2 regions of the Erwinia sp. genome follow, and region 1 is predicted to be linked to the other one. Evidence: predicted binding sites of a transcription regulator. Region 1 holds the regulator's gene; the other holds the start of a gene.

Region 1 (7,361 bases):
AATAAAAGATATTCACTAACAACAAATAAAGCTTACTTTAAAATTCCGCGTCAACCTTCAGGGAAATAAGGTTGATTCAGGGGTACGTTTATCGAAAGAAAATAATAAAGAAGAAAAAACAGGTTGGCATAACGACTTAACAGATGGGAATCCAGATATGGACGGAAAGAAACCAATAAAAAGGGCGCTGACATCGCAGCGCCTTTATATCTTAATGCCTTTCGCGATTAAGCGTTTTTTAGTACTTCGCTAACAATTTCTACCGCTTCTTTCTCAATCTTCTCGCGGTGCTCGGCACCCAGGAAGCTTTCGCAATAGATTTTGTAAGCGTCTTCCGTACCGGATGGACGCGCCGCAAACCAGCCGTTCTCGGTCATCACTTTCAGGCCGCCGATTGATGCACCGTTACCTGGCGCAGCGGTCAGACGGGCAGTGATCGGATCGCCTGCCAGCGTATCGGCACTAACCATTTCTGGCGACAGCTTCGACAGTGCCGCTTTCTGCGCGGAGGTCGCAGAAGCCTGCAGACGGTTATAGCTTGGCGCGCCAAAACGCTCCGCCAGCTCATCATAGTGCTGCTGTGGGTTTTTACCGGTCACCGCGGTGATCTCCGCGGCCAGCAGGCACATGATGATGCCGTCTTTGTCGGTAGACCATGGCGTACCGTCAAAGCGCAGGAAGGACGCGCCCGCGCTCTCTTCGCCGCCGAAGCCGAAGCTGCCGTCAAACAGACCGTCAACAAACCACTTAAAGCCTACCGGCACTTCCACCAGCTTACGGCCGATGTCGTTGACCACGCGGTCGATCATCGCGCTGGATACCAGCGTTTTACCTACGGCGACGTCTTTGCCCCACTGTGGACGATGCTGGAACAGATAGTTAATAGCAACGGCCAGGTAGTGGTTAGGATTCATCAGGCCCGCAGGCGTAACGATACCGTGGCGGTCATAGTCCGGGTCGTTGGCAAAAGCCAGATCGAACTTGTCACGCAGCGCCAGCAGGCCCGCCATCGCGCTTTCGGATGAGCAGTCCATTCGGATCACGCCATCTTTATCCAGATGCATAAAGCGGAACGTCTGATCGACCGAATCGTTAACGATAGTCAGATCGAGATTGTAGTATTCCGCGATACGCTGCCAGTAGGCGATGCCGGAGCCGCCAAGCGGATCGACGCCGATTTTCAGGCCCGCTTTCTGGATAGCAGGAATATCGATGATCTGGGACAGGCCTTCAATATAAGGCTGGATCAGATCTTTTTCCTGCAGATGGCCGCTGGCCCAGGCTTCGTCCAGCGCCATGCGCTTAACATCTTTCAGGCCGTCTTTAATCAGCTGGTTGGCACGATCTTCCACCACTTTAGTGACGTTAGTATCAGCCGGGCCGCCGTTTGGCGGGTTGTATTTAATTCCGCCATCTTCCGGCGGGTTGTGCGAAGGCGTAATGACGATGCCGTCAGCCTGCGCGCCGCCTGCCTTGTTGTGCTCAAGGATCGCGTTAGAAATGGCAGGGGTCGGCGTATAGCCGTTGTCCTGCTGTACAATCACGTCCACGCCGTTCGCCGCCAGCACTTCCAGTACGGAAATGATCGCCGGTTCGGACAGCGCATGGGTATCTTTGCCTACGTAGCAAGGGCCGGTAACGCCGTTCTTTTTGCGCTCTTCCGCAATCGCCTGCGCGATAGCCAGAATATGCATCTCGTTAAAGCTCTGTCGACCTGCGCTACCGCGATGGCCGGACGTGCCGAATTTCACCGCGTGTTCCGCGTTGCCGATTTCCGGCTGCAGGACGTAATACTGCGCAGTCAATTGTGCAACGTCAATCAAATCGCTCTGCTGTGCTGGCTGCCCGGCACGGGGGTGACTGGCCATTGGCGCTTCTCCCTGACGCTGTGTTTAGAGTGTGCCGCAAACCTTGTCCGACAGCTCCGTAGGGAACTGCATGGACGACATGATATGTTCAATCATGCTGCGTTTACGGCCTGTGTTGGTGTTGGTGATCACCCAATACGGCGTGCCGGGAATATGTTGCGGCTTGGTATGGGTGCCGTTCTGTACCAGGGTTTGCTGATTACCTGCAAAGTAGACGCGTGTGCGGCCATGTAATGACTCGGTGGCCGCGGCAAATGCTTTGGGATCCAGATTGTATAAAGTCGACAGGATTAGCATAAAGCGATTTACCGCTTTCTTCTGCTCCGCATATTCATCCGACAGCAGCAGCTCGCGAACGGCGCGAACGCGTTCCTGCGGGCGAGACGTCTCTTTCACCCCATTTTCCTGTACGCTGGCGACAGGCGCGGGCGCAGCCACAGCCGCAACAGGCGCTTTCGGTGCCGTCTGGCCAGCGGAAAATTTCAGCATGCGACGTAAAATGTCGGAGGCGCTTTCACCAATATGCTGAGTGTGGCTGGCGATATAACGGTAGAGCTCTTCGTCGACTTCAATAGTTTTCATCTTGATCCAGTACGATTATTGCTGATAAGAGCCGGTTAGCAACCTGTTTTACAGAGGCGCGAAAAGACCAGCCCTAACACGAGGATTATAAAGTTAAATCCTGCCGGGTTATAGCGCCAGCCCCGATTGCGGACAAAAGTCAGAATATGCCGTAAAAAGATCGGGTTGGTCGCGGCGGCAGAAAATCGCTGTTTTATGATAACCTAACCCCTCGTTTCCTCTGTAAGAAGTTTGCCATGAAATTGAATTTCCGCCTGCAATCTGAACAAACAGCCGTTTCTGACGTGCCCGTCGTGCTTATTCACGGCCTTTTTGGCAACCTGGACAACCTTGGCGTGCTGGCGCGCGATCTGAAAAAGGATCGCCGCGTTATTCAGTTGGACGTACGAAATCATGGGCTTTCGCCGCGGTCAGATGAAATAAGCTACGCCGCTATGGCGCAAGACGTGTTGGAAACGCTGGACGATCTCAGTGTCGGGCAGGTTGATATTATAGGCCATTCCATGGGCGGGAAGATCGCCATGACGCTGGCTTCCCTCGCGCCGACACGCGTCAGGCAGCTGGTGGTTATCGATATCGCGCCGGTAGCCTATCGGGAACGCCATCACGACGTTATTTTTGCCGCGCTGGCCGCCGTCAGCGAAGCAGGCATTACCCAACGGCACGATGCTGCGGCACTGATGCGACAGACAGTGGATGAAGAAGGTGTGATTCAATTCCTGCTGAAATCTTTTCAGGCGGGCGAATGGCGTTTTAATGTGTCTGCGCTCTGGCAGAATTACGATCGGATTATCGGTTGGGAAACGCTTCCTGCCTGGCCCCACCCCACGCTTTTTATTCGGGGTGAACATTCGCCCTATTTGCAGGAAGCGTATCGTGACGAGCTGCTGGCCCAGTTCCCTGCCGCTCGCGCCCATGTGATTACCGGTGCCGGTCACTGGGCGCATGCCGAGAAACCTGATGCCGTTTTGCGCGCCATCCGCCGCTTTTTTGCCCTGTGAAAACAAATGTTTTAGTAAAAGGTTAAATAATTGTCGTCGCGACTTTCGCCAGGGTATGATGGCGCGCTAAAATTTGTCGACGGCACCGGCCGCAAACGCTAACGGCTCAATCCATCAGAACTCCAGCCTTCAGTATCACGATTCTATGGCAAAAGAAAACACGGACCGCACCACGATCGATCTGTTCGCAGACGAGCGTCGTCCGGGACGACCCAAAACTAATCCACTGGCACGTGATGAGCAGTTGCGCATTAACAAACGCAACCAGCTTAAGCGTGATAAAGTGCGCGGGCTGAAGCGCGTAGAACTGAAAATGAACAGTGACGCGGTTGACGCCCTGAACCAGCTCGCCGAGCAGCGTAATATGAGCCGCAGCGAGCTGATAGAAGAGATGGTCATGGCGCAGTTAGCCAGGCCTGAGCGCTAAACCACGTGCAACGGTAAAGCACAAAGCGACAAATGCAGGCGGATTAGCCGTTTATCCCCCTGTAGCTGTCTGCTATTATTGCCTTAACATTTTCAGGCTAGCCGCCGCATATCATTAAGTTTCAAGAGGTTATTAAACTCATGGCAATCGTAGGCATTTTCTTTGGCAGCGATACGGGCAATACGGAAAACATTGCAAAAATGATCCAGAAGCAGCTCGGTAACGAGGTGGCTGAAGTTCATGATATCGCTAAAAGCAGCAAAGAAGACCTTGAAGCCTTTGATATTTTGCTGCTGGGCATCCCGACCTGGTACTACGGCGAAGCGCAGTGTGACTGGGATGATTTCTTCCCTACCCTGGAAGAGATCGACTTCAACGGCAAGCTGGTTGCGCTGTTCGGCTGTGGCGATCAGGAAGACTACTCAGAATATTTCTGTGACGCGATGGGTACTATCCGCGACATTATTGAACCTAACGGCGCGGTCATCGTGGGTCACTGGCCGACCGAAGGCTATGATTTTGAAGCGTCGAAAGGCCTGGCGGATGATAACCACTTCCTGGGCCTGGCCATCGACGAAGATCGTCAGCCAGAACTGACCAACGAACGTGTGGAAAAATGGGTCAGGCAGATCTCGGATGAACTGCAGCTTCAGGATATTCTCGAAGCCTGATAACGTTGGCCTGGTGGGCAATCCCCCACCGGGCCAACGCTTTTTCCTATAGAAGTAATAGATACATATTTGTAACTTTTACCGTCAAAACGGTACAATAGCCTTGCTCCGCCTCCGCTTCTGCGGCGCCGTCAATCAGGCAGAGCGAACTGACAACCCAGCGTATATGGGTGCTTGCTTTTCCGGACGTAACGACTTCTTATCCTTACATCCCCTGATGGTTTTGCATCTCCGCTGTGGTTTCTTCAAGGCATCGGTTCTATAATGAGACGCTCAGCTTTTGCGTCGACCGATGCTCACGGCTTTTCAGCCACTTAGTGACCAGCAAAGTAACAGGACAATATCCGCATGACTGACAATAATACCGCATTAAAGAAGGCCGGCCTGAAAGTCACGCTTCCTCGACTGAAAATTCTGGAAGTGCTTCAGGAACCCGCGTGCCATCATGTCAGTGCGGAAGACTTGTATAAACGCCTGATCGACATGGGCGAAGAGATTGGCCTGGCAACCGTTTACCGCGTGCTGAACCAGTTTGACGATGCAGGGATCGTTACCCGCCATAATTTCGAAGGCGGCAAATCCGTTTTTGAACTTACCCAGCAGCAGCATCACGATCATCTGATCTGTCTGGACTGCGGTAAGGTAATCGAATTTAGCGACGAGTCTATTGAGTCCCGCCAGCGTGATATCGCTACCAAACACGGTATCAAGCTCAGCAACCACAGCCTCTATCTTTACGGCCACTGTGCTACCGGCGACTGTCGTGAAGATGAGACGCTGCACGATAAGTAACGCGTTGCAGTAAAAAAACCGGTGATCGCTCACCGGTTTTTTTTTGCCTGTCGTGTGGTTATTATAGGGTTTCTACACGACTGAAACGCTTGCCGTCGCTGCTGACGGCGCGAATGAATACCTTGCCGGAAACCGTTGGGCGAGCGTCATCGCGGTAGCGTTGCCAGCTGTTGCCACCGTCAAGCGAGTACTCAATAGTCACGCCCGGCAGAGCGATATTGGCCTGCAGCTTGCCTGCGGTAATTTTCGCGCCCGGCTGCGGCAAGCGATAGTGGATGCCGGCTTTATCCATTTTTGCCAGCTCGCGCTGTCCCAGCAGATTGGCATAGCGCTGCCAGTCCTTGTTGAGCGCTACGCGATCAACGTGCTGTGTTTCGCCACCTTTGTATTCGCGTCCGGCCTGATAAGCCTGCTCCCAGCCTGCTCGATGCCAGCCACGCTCCGCAACGGCCAGGACTCGAGGGAAAATCATCCCTTCCATCTGCTCATCGGTCCGTACAGTTTCGCTCCAGAGCTGAGCGGAAATACCGTAGGCTCCCGGCCATGGCTTGTCGGATTTAGCGTCGAAGAAATTGCCGTCACGATCCACCGATGTCTCCGCATTCTGTGGCAGATTATCCGGCGCAAAGCTGAACATTTTGCGCTCGTCGTTGAAGCGGGTCCCCCAGTAATAGCCCCTTTCCAATGGATTGACCTCGTACGGGAAATCCATATAGAGATAATCCGGATTGGAAACGATCACCTCATAGCCTTTGTTGGCCCAGTCATTAATGCTGTCAAAGCCGCCCCAGAAAAGCGTGTCCCAGAAATTGACGCCGATGCGTTTGGTGGCAAAGTCCCGGGCGCCTTTCGCTTTTTTCAGGCCATCCTGCCATGCCTGCATCCTTTCAATACCGTGCGCGTTCACCCGCTCGCTGACCTTTTTGCCAAAATAGCTGGGCAGGTGATCCATATCGACAACCTTGCCTGATTTTACCAGCGCCTGACAAACCTGCGATTTCGCCCAGGGCTTGTCCTGCCTGCTCAGGTCGACACGGCCCTTGCCTGCTTCAGGATTAGCTGCATCGGTATAGCCTGGCCCCAGGTAAATATTTTTTGCCTCGTCGCCGCCAAAGTGCCAGGTGATCAACGGCACGCCAGCAGCCTGATGCATCGCCTGGATTTCGCTAATGACCTTATCCACAAAGCGCATGGACGAATCCAGGCAGGGGTTCAGGTAGCTGGTGCGGTCGTAAAACTGTACGGATGTTGTGTTTGAGGTATCGGTCGGATCGACCAGGCGATACTCGTTTGCCTCTGCCGTTTTCCCTTCCTTCATTAACCGCTTATAGCGGGCTTCCAGAGAAATAACCGCTGCTCTGGCGTGAGCAGGCATATCGATTTCCGGGATAACCTCAATGGCGCGTGCTTTGGCATAACGCAGGATATCAATGTAATCATCGCGGGTCAGATAGCCGTTACCCGGCGCGTCGGCGAAGGGCCCGGATCCCAGCTGCGGCAACAAACAGCGCTGCTCCGTCAAATCGTGGCAGCGTTTAGAGCCGATTTCGGTCAGCTCCGGCAGGCCGGGGATTTCAATACGCCAGCCTTCATCATCACTCAGGTGAAAATGGAATTTATTGAGCTTAACGGCCGCCATCTGATCCAGCAGGCGCAGCACCGCCTCTTTGCTGTGGAAATTGCGCCCGATATCGAGAAAAATACCGCGGTAGGCCATACGTGGCGCATCGGTGACGTCCAGCGTAGCGATTTTCTGTTCGCCACTGGCCGGCAACAGCGACAGGACAGACATCATGCCATAATAGACGCCCGCTTCGTCAAACCCTTCTATCCGTGCCTGCTGGTCGCGAATGCTTAGCCTGTAGGCGCCGGACACCGCCTCGTTGCCTTTGAAAGCATCGGGAGCCAGCGTGCTTTTAATCACGTATCCCTGCGCGTTTTCCACCACGCCCAGCAAAGCGAAACGCTCTCTTACCGCTTCCGCCGACTCGACGCTAAGTCCTTTCAACTCAAACTGTAC
Region 2 (7,361 bases), on a different contig from region 1:
TGTTCCAGCTGCCGTGCCAGTCGTTACCGGTCTGTTTGGTGATGATATTCACCACGCCGCCTGCTGCACCATTACCGTAGCGCGCGGCGGCCGGGCCTCTGATCACTTCGATATGGTCAACCATTTCGGGTGGTACCCAATTGGTATCGCCACGCGTATCGCGTTCGCCGCGCCAGCCAAGGCGCACCGAGTTACGGCTGGCAACCGGCATTCCGTCGATCAGGATCAGCGTATTTTCGGGCCCCATACCGCGAATATCAATCTGACGGCCATTGCCGCGCTGTCCGCTGGTAGAGTTGCCGGTAAGGTTAACACCCGGCATGGTGCGGATAATTTCAGAAAGATCGCGTGAAAGAGGCCGTTTTTTGATTTCGTCGGCAGTAATAGTGGACACGCCCGGCGCCTGCAAATTTTGCTGCTCCGCCGTCACCATGATAGTTCCGCCTTCTGCATCCCCCGCATCGCCGGGAGTGGCCTTCGTCCTTGTAGTGTCGTCCGCCATGGCGGCGATTGCACCCAGCCCAAGCAAAACCGTCAGTGAGAGTTTTGATAATTTATTCAACTTTCTCATTCCCTGTAGATTCGCCTCCGCCAGTCTCTACAGAGGCAAATAGATGAGTAAACAGGCGGAACTGGTATCGTCCGCCTACGCCTGGCAGGCAACAGGTACGTCCATCCCTGACCTGGCGGTCATACATTATTTCAAATGAAAACAATTATCAATTTGATTATTTGTCTCATTATCATTTAGGGGGATTGATAACAGGAGAGAGCAGATCGGAAAAAGAACGGTGCCTTCACGGATGCCAAGGCACGAGAAAACTATTTGTCTGAAAAAAGCTGCTCCAGGCGAGTCAGTACGTTATTGGCACTGTAGTAATCCAGTCGGAAACTCTCTTCGCCCAACGTATAAACCTGCTTATTTCGCACCGCCGGGGAATGGGCTACCAGCGGCTCGGCCAGCAGCGCTGCTTGCGCTTTATCGCCTGCGGCGAACAGCAGGATCGACTGTCCCGTCAGACCCGTGACCAGGTTTTCCCCGCTTACCGGGATAATGTCCCGGCGCTTAAGACGTTGGCTCGCCTGGCGTAGCACGGCTGTCGGTTCTGCCAGGGTAAAGCCAAGCGATGCCAGCAATTTTCCCTGAGCAGATGCCGGGGTCCAAAGATTGACCAAATGAATAGCAGGATTGTAGACCAGCGCGGAGACGGGCTGCGGGGGCAATTTTAGTTTCGCTTTGACCTCTTGCTCACGCCGGGCGTAGCGCTGAATGGAAGCTTCCGCCTCCGCCTCTTTACCCGTAGCCTGCGCCAGCACGCGTTCAACTTCCTGCCAGCTTTTATCGTCATAGTTAACGACCAGCGTCGGCGCCAGTGCGGCCAGGCGGTCATAGAACGGCAGCGCCGAGTCGTTACCGGTGGCGCTGACGATAATCAGATCCGGATTTTCGGCAGCAATCGCTTCAAGATTAGGTTCACCGCTATAAAGCCGCTTCACCCCTTTTTCTGCCGCCACTTTTCCCCACTGGCGAAAAAACCCCTGGTCGTCGGCGATACGGTGACCGGGCAGAGTGGCTCCGCTGGCGATAACCGGTGCCCCTATTGCCAGCAGCGAGCCGGTCAGCGTGACGCTGGTAGAAAGGATCCGTTCAGGCTGCTTCTTTAACACTATCTCGCCCTTAATGCCGGGAAGATGCCGCGGCCAGCCTTCTTCGGCACGAGTTGAACCAATCGACAGCAGCGAGACAGCAAGGATCAGGGAAAAGATTCGCAGAGTGGGAGTACGCATGGGTCAACTCATTCAGACGGAGCAAAGCGTGAGGCTTTGCAAAGAATCGGATAGAGAAGATGATAATGATTATCTTTCTTATCGGGAAGGAATAATTACGCCCCTGTTTGCCGCAACAGAAAGGGCGCCATTTGGCGCCCTTTGCGGATTAACGCTGGTAGATGATTTCGACGCCTTCGTCGTCTTCATCATCCCAGTCGTCATCCCAGTCGTCGTCTTCTTCCACCGCCGTTTCAGCTTCTTCCAGCTGCTGGCGATGATAGTCGTCCCACATGAACTCGACTTTTTCCGGCTGCTTCTCTTCGACTTCAGCCTCTTTTGGATGGGCATTCAGGAAGGACATCACGTCCCAGCACAGCGGCGTGACGCCAACGCGGTTGGCGGCCGAGATCAGATAGTATTTATCCGTCCAGCCCAGCGCGTCGGCAATGGCTTTCGCACGGGATTCCGCTTCTTCCTGATCCAGCAAGTCAACCTTGTTGAAAACCAGCCAGCGAGGCTTATTGAAAAGCTTCTCGCTGTATTTTTCCAGCTCGCCCAGGATGATGCGGGCATTTTCTACCGGATCGGTTTCATCAATTGGCGCCAGGTCAATGGTGTGCAGCAGTACGCGGCAGCGTTCCAGGTGCTTAAGGAAACGGATACCCAGACCCGCCCCGTCAGAAGCGCCTTCAATCAGGCCCGGAATATCGGCCACGACAAAGCTCTGCTCGCTGTCCATACGCACCACGCCCAGGCTTGGCACCAGGGTGGTAAACGGATAGTCCGCCACTTTAGGCTTAGCCGCGGAAACGGCGCGGATAAAAGTAGATTTGCCCGCATTCGGCAAGCCCAGCATCCCTACATCGGCCAGCAGCATCAGTTCCAGCTGAAGGTCGCGCTTCTCGCCCGGCGTTCCCATCGTTTTCTGACGAGGCGTACGGTTAACGGAAGATTTAAAGCGGGTATTGCCCAGGCCATGCCAGCCGCCTTTAGCGACCATTTGCTGCTGACCATGCTTCATCATATCGCCCAGCGTTTCGCCAGTGCCCTGATCGATGATGCGGGTGCCCACCGGCACTTTGATAATAATATCTTTACCGCGCTTACCGGTGCAGTCGCGGCTCTGGCCGTTTTGCCCGCGCTCGGCACGGAAAGATTTTTCAAAGCGATAATCGATAAGGGTATTCAGGTTCTCGTCGGCCTGCATATAGACGTCACCGCCATCACCACCGTCGCCGCCATCCGGGCCGCCCCTGGGAATATATTTTTCACGACGGAAACTGACGCAGCCATTGCCGCCATCACCCGCAGCAACGAGGATCGTCGCTTCATCAACAAACTTCATGTTACTTCTCCGTAAATCATTTGCCCGCTGCTGGCAGGATGATCCGTCGCGGCTCGCAGGCCTTATGACGGCTGTCCGGGGCGCAGCCCTCGCGTCATTTCCAGACAGGGGATCGCCTTAAGACATCATGCAGCTGAATACAAAGTGTACAGCAAAGGGTTTTACTGGCAACCTGATTGGCGCGCCAGAGGCAGAATGTAAAAAGCCCCGCAATCATAGCGGGGCTTTTTGATTCGCTGCTGAAAGCGGTATCAGGTACCGCCTTCAGGCACGAAAACCTTACTCAGCAACGATGCTGATGTATTTACGGTTGTTCGGGCCTTTCACTTCAAACAGGACCTTGCCGTTTGCCGTAGCAAACAGGGTGTGGTCACGGCCGCAGCCTACGTTGGTGCCCGCGTGGAATTTGGTGCCACGCTGACGAACGATGATGCTACCTGCCAGAACGCTTTCGCCACCGAAACGCTTAACACCCAGGCGTTTTGCGTTGGAATCGCGGCCATTTCGAGTGGAACCGCCAGCCTTTTTATGTGCCATTTGTCAGATCTCCTCTTAGGCGCTGATGCCAGTGATCTTCACATCAGTGAACCACTGACGGTGACCCTGCTGCTTACGGTAGTGTTTACGACGACGAAACTTAACAATCTTAATTTTGTCGCCACGACCGTGAGCAATGATTTCTGCTTTGATCACGCCGCCTGAAACTAAAGGTGCGCCGATCGTAACTTCTTCGCCGTTGGCAATCATCAGAACCTGGTCGAATTCAATCGTTTCGCCGGTTGCGATGTCCAGCTTTTCCAGGCGAACGGTCTGACCTTCGCTCACTCGGTGTTGTTTACCACCACTTTGGAAAACCGCGTACATATAAACTCCGCTCTCGCGCTTGCCGTCTTGAGTTCAGGCTGCGCTATAAATATTCACAATAGGGCGCGAATTCTACGCAACTTCGCACGCGATGACAAGTGCCTGATAACGGGTATTGCAGAAAAAAAACGCAAAGCACAGGCAAATGTTTCACAGTCGTCATTTTCAAGTACAATCTGTTATACATTACATGCCGCAGGCACGGGTAAAGACGCTTATCATTAGCCGCATAGTGGGCAATAGCTGAAAAGACTGATGAACTTAGAACAGATAAACGAACTCACCGCGCAAGACATGGCGGACGTCAACGCAACCATACTCGAGCAGTTGAATTCTGAGGTTTCCCTCATCAATCAGCTGGGTTACTACATCATTAGCGGTGGAGGCAAGCGCATCCGTCCGACGATCGCCGTTTTGGCCGCACGTGCGCTTAATTACTCAGGTAAACAACACGTTACCGTAGCAGCGCTGATAGAATTCATTCATACGGCCACCCTTCTGCACGACGATGTGGTGGATGAATCGGATATGCGCCGTGGGAAAGCCACCGCCAATGCCGCTTTCGGTAACGCTGCCAGCGTGCTGGTCGGTGATTTTATCTATACGCGCGCTTTCCAGATGATGACCAGCATTGGCTCTCTGCGAGTGCTGGAGCTGATGTCTGAAGCGGTTAACGTCATAGCAGAAGGCGAAGTCTTGCAGCTGATGAACTGCAATGACCCTGATATTACTGAAGAAAGCTATATGCGGGTGATTTACAGTAAAACGGCTCGCCTGTTTGAAGCCGCAGCGCAATCTTCCGCTATTCTTGCTGAGGCCACGCCGGAGCAGGAAAAGGCGTTGCAGGATTATGGCCGCTATATCGGCACCGCTTTCCAACTTATCGACGATCTTCTTGATTACAGCGCCGACGGTAAAACGTTGGGGAAAAACGTTGGCGACGATCTCAGCGAAGGCAAACCTACCCTACCGCTGCTGCACGCCATGCGTAACGGTACGCCAGAACAAACCGCCATGATCCGGGGTGCGATTGAACAAGGTAACGGCCGCCACCTGCTGGAACCGGTACTGGAAACCATGCATCAATGCGGCTCGCTGGCCTGGACGCGCGAATCGGCAGAACGCGAAGCCGATAAGGCGATTGCCTGTCTGAATGTGTTACCAGAATCCCCCTGGCGAAGCGCGCTGGAAGCGCTGGCCCATATGTCTGTTCAACGCGAATTTTAATCCCAAAGCGCGGTCAGCCGCGCTTTCTTTTCCTTGCCTGTTCCGCTTTCTGGATCCCTTTTTGTAATGTAATGCATCACGCTATTACGTAACTTTTGCGCATTACGCCTCAAAAACAAAACGCCGCTTAAATATTATTGGAAATATATTGCCAATTATTGCTATAAATCTGGCTGCAATATTTAATGATTAACCTATTAAATATTCTGATTAAGTTCGCAATCAATGCCGTAGCGACGGCAATACTGCGTTCTGACGTTTCCAGAAAAAGCGATGCGACCATGGAGGAAAAGCAGATGCTGGAAAAGAAAGCCGACTGGCATAACGCGGATATTATTGCAGGTCTGAAAAAGAGAGGCACGACGATGGCCCAGGTGTCACGGGAAGCCGGACTAAGCTCGTCAACGCTCGCAAACGCGCTGTTCAGGCCCTGGCCTAAAGGTGAATGGATTATTGCCAATGCGCTTAACATCCATCCGGCCGAAATTTGGCCCAGCCGCTACTACGACCCAGTGACCCATAGCCTGCTCGATCGCAAGAAGCTAATTCGCTCATAAAAGAAAGGCGGTAGATATCTACCGCCCCTACAGCAACTTACCGTGCGCGGTTACGCTATTCTTCGCCGCTTACGCGCTCAATGTTAGCGCCTAATGCTCTCAGCTTGTCTTCGATATGCTCATAACCACGGTCAATATGGTAGATACGATCCACAATCGTAGTGCCTTCCGCAATGCAGCCAGCCAGTACCAGGCTTGCTGAGGCGCGCAGATCGGTAGCCATAACCTGAGCGCCCGATAATTTTTCCACGCCGTGACAGATCGCCGTGTTGCTTTCGATTTCCGCGTGTGCGCCCATGCGGATCAGCTCCGGCACATGCATAAAGCGGTTCTCGAAAATGGTTTCGGTGATCACACCAGTGCCTTCCGCCACCAGATTCAGCAGGCTGAACTGCGCCTGCATATCGGTCGGGAAACCGGGATGCGGTGCGGTACGGAAGTTGACCGCTTTTGGCCGCTTGCCGTGCATATCCAGACTGATCCAGTCGTCACCGGTTTCGATATCGGCTCCCGCTTCGCGCAGCTTAGCCAGTACCGCATCCAGCGTAGCTGGCTGCGTGTCGCGGCAGATAACTTTGCCGCCCGAAATCGCCGCGGCAATCAGGAAAGTGCCGGTTTCAATACGATCTGGCAACACACGGTAAACACCGCCGCCGAGGCGCTCGACGCCTTCGATAGTGATGCGATCGCTACCAGCGCCGGTAATTTTTGCGCCCAGCGTGTTCAGGAAGTTCGCCGTATCAACGATTTCCGGCTCGCGAGCGGCATTCTCAATCACGGTAGTACCGGTAGCCAGCGTAGCGGCGCTCATGATGGTGACGGTAGCGCCTACGCTGACCTTATCCATCACGATATGCGCGCCTTTCAGGCGCCCGTCTACGGATGCTTTGACATAGCCTTCTTCCAGCTTGATCTCGGCGCCCAGCTGCTCAAGGCCGGTTATATGCAGATCGACCGGACGCGCGCCGATAGCACAGCCGCCGGGCAGAGAAACCTGCCCCTGACCGAAACGCGCTACCAGTGGGCCAAGCGCCCAAATCGAAGCACGCATGGTTTTCACCAGATCGTAAGGCGCGCAGTAGACGTTGACGTCGCTGGCATCCAGATGCACCGAGCCGTTGCGCTCTGCTTTTACGCCCAGCTGGCTCAGCAGCTTCATAGTCGTATCAATGTCCTTTAGTTTCGGGACATTCTGAATCTCTACGGGATCGGACGCCAGCAGAGCAGCGAAAAGAATCGGCAGCGCAGCGTTTTTAGCACCGGAAATGGTCACTTCCCCGCTTAAACGGGTCGGGCCCTGCACACGAAATTTATCCATTAAACCTGCTCTCAATTAATCAGCTATAGAGTGCGGCCTCTTCATCGCCCGGAGCGATGAAGATGGCGACTTAAAAACCGTTCAGCTTACGGTCACGTGCCCATTCTTCCGGCGTATAGGTTTTGATGGACAGCGCATGAATACGGTTGTCAGCAAGATAGGCCGCCAGCGGCGCGTAAATTGCCTGCTGTTTTTTCACGCGGCTCAGTTCGCCAAACATCTCGCCTACGGCGATCACCTGAAAGTGGCTGCCATCGCCGGTTACGATAGCTTCCTGCAG

What was found. Region 1 encodes Fur, which represses iron uptake genes when iron is present. Its sites were predicted from a motif close to ATAATAATGAGAACNACTATCAA; they were not measured.
Region 2: a site for Fur is predicted at 1,848-1,870, ahead of fepB (Fe2+-enterobactin ABC transporter substrate-binding protein). Genes of this name have one in related genera too.

Annotation. Positions count from the first base shown of each region.
Region 1 is NZ_DALZCD010000180.1:39-7,399, forward strand. It holds gene pgm (phosphoglucomutase (alpha-D-glucose-1,6-bisphosphate-dependent)) at 228-1,868, opposite strand; gene seqA (replication initiation negative regulator SeqA) at 1,893-2,450, opposite strand; gene ybfF (esterase) at 2,687-3,451, shown strand; gene ybfE (LexA regulated protein) at 3,597-3,878, shown strand; gene fldA (flavodoxin FldA) at 4,019-4,549, shown strand; gene fur (ferric iron uptake transcriptional regulator) at 4,898-5,341, shown strand; gene RTK32_RS14500 (beta-N-acetylhexosaminidase) at 5,403-7,361, opposite strand, start outside.
Region 2 is NZ_DALZCD010000179.1:1,389-8,749, reverse strand. It holds partial or broken gene RTK32_RS14465 (TonB-dependent receptor plug domain-containing protein) at 1-502, opposite strand, end outside; gene fepB (Fe2+-enterobactin ABC transporter substrate-binding protein) at 823-1,788, opposite strand; gene cgtA (Obg family GTPase CgtA) at 1,937-3,115, opposite strand; gene rpmA (50S ribosomal protein L27) at 3,395-3,652, opposite strand; gene rplU (50S ribosomal protein L21) at 3,668-3,979, opposite strand; gene ispB (octaprenyl diphosphate synthase) at 4,235-5,206, shown strand; gene RTK32_RS14435 (helix-turn-helix domain-containing protein) at 5,503-5,763, shown strand; gene murA (UDP-N-acetylglucosamine 1-carboxyvinyltransferase) at 5,819-7,081, opposite strand; gene ibaG (BolA family iron metabolism protein IbaG) at 7,152-7,361, opposite strand, start outside.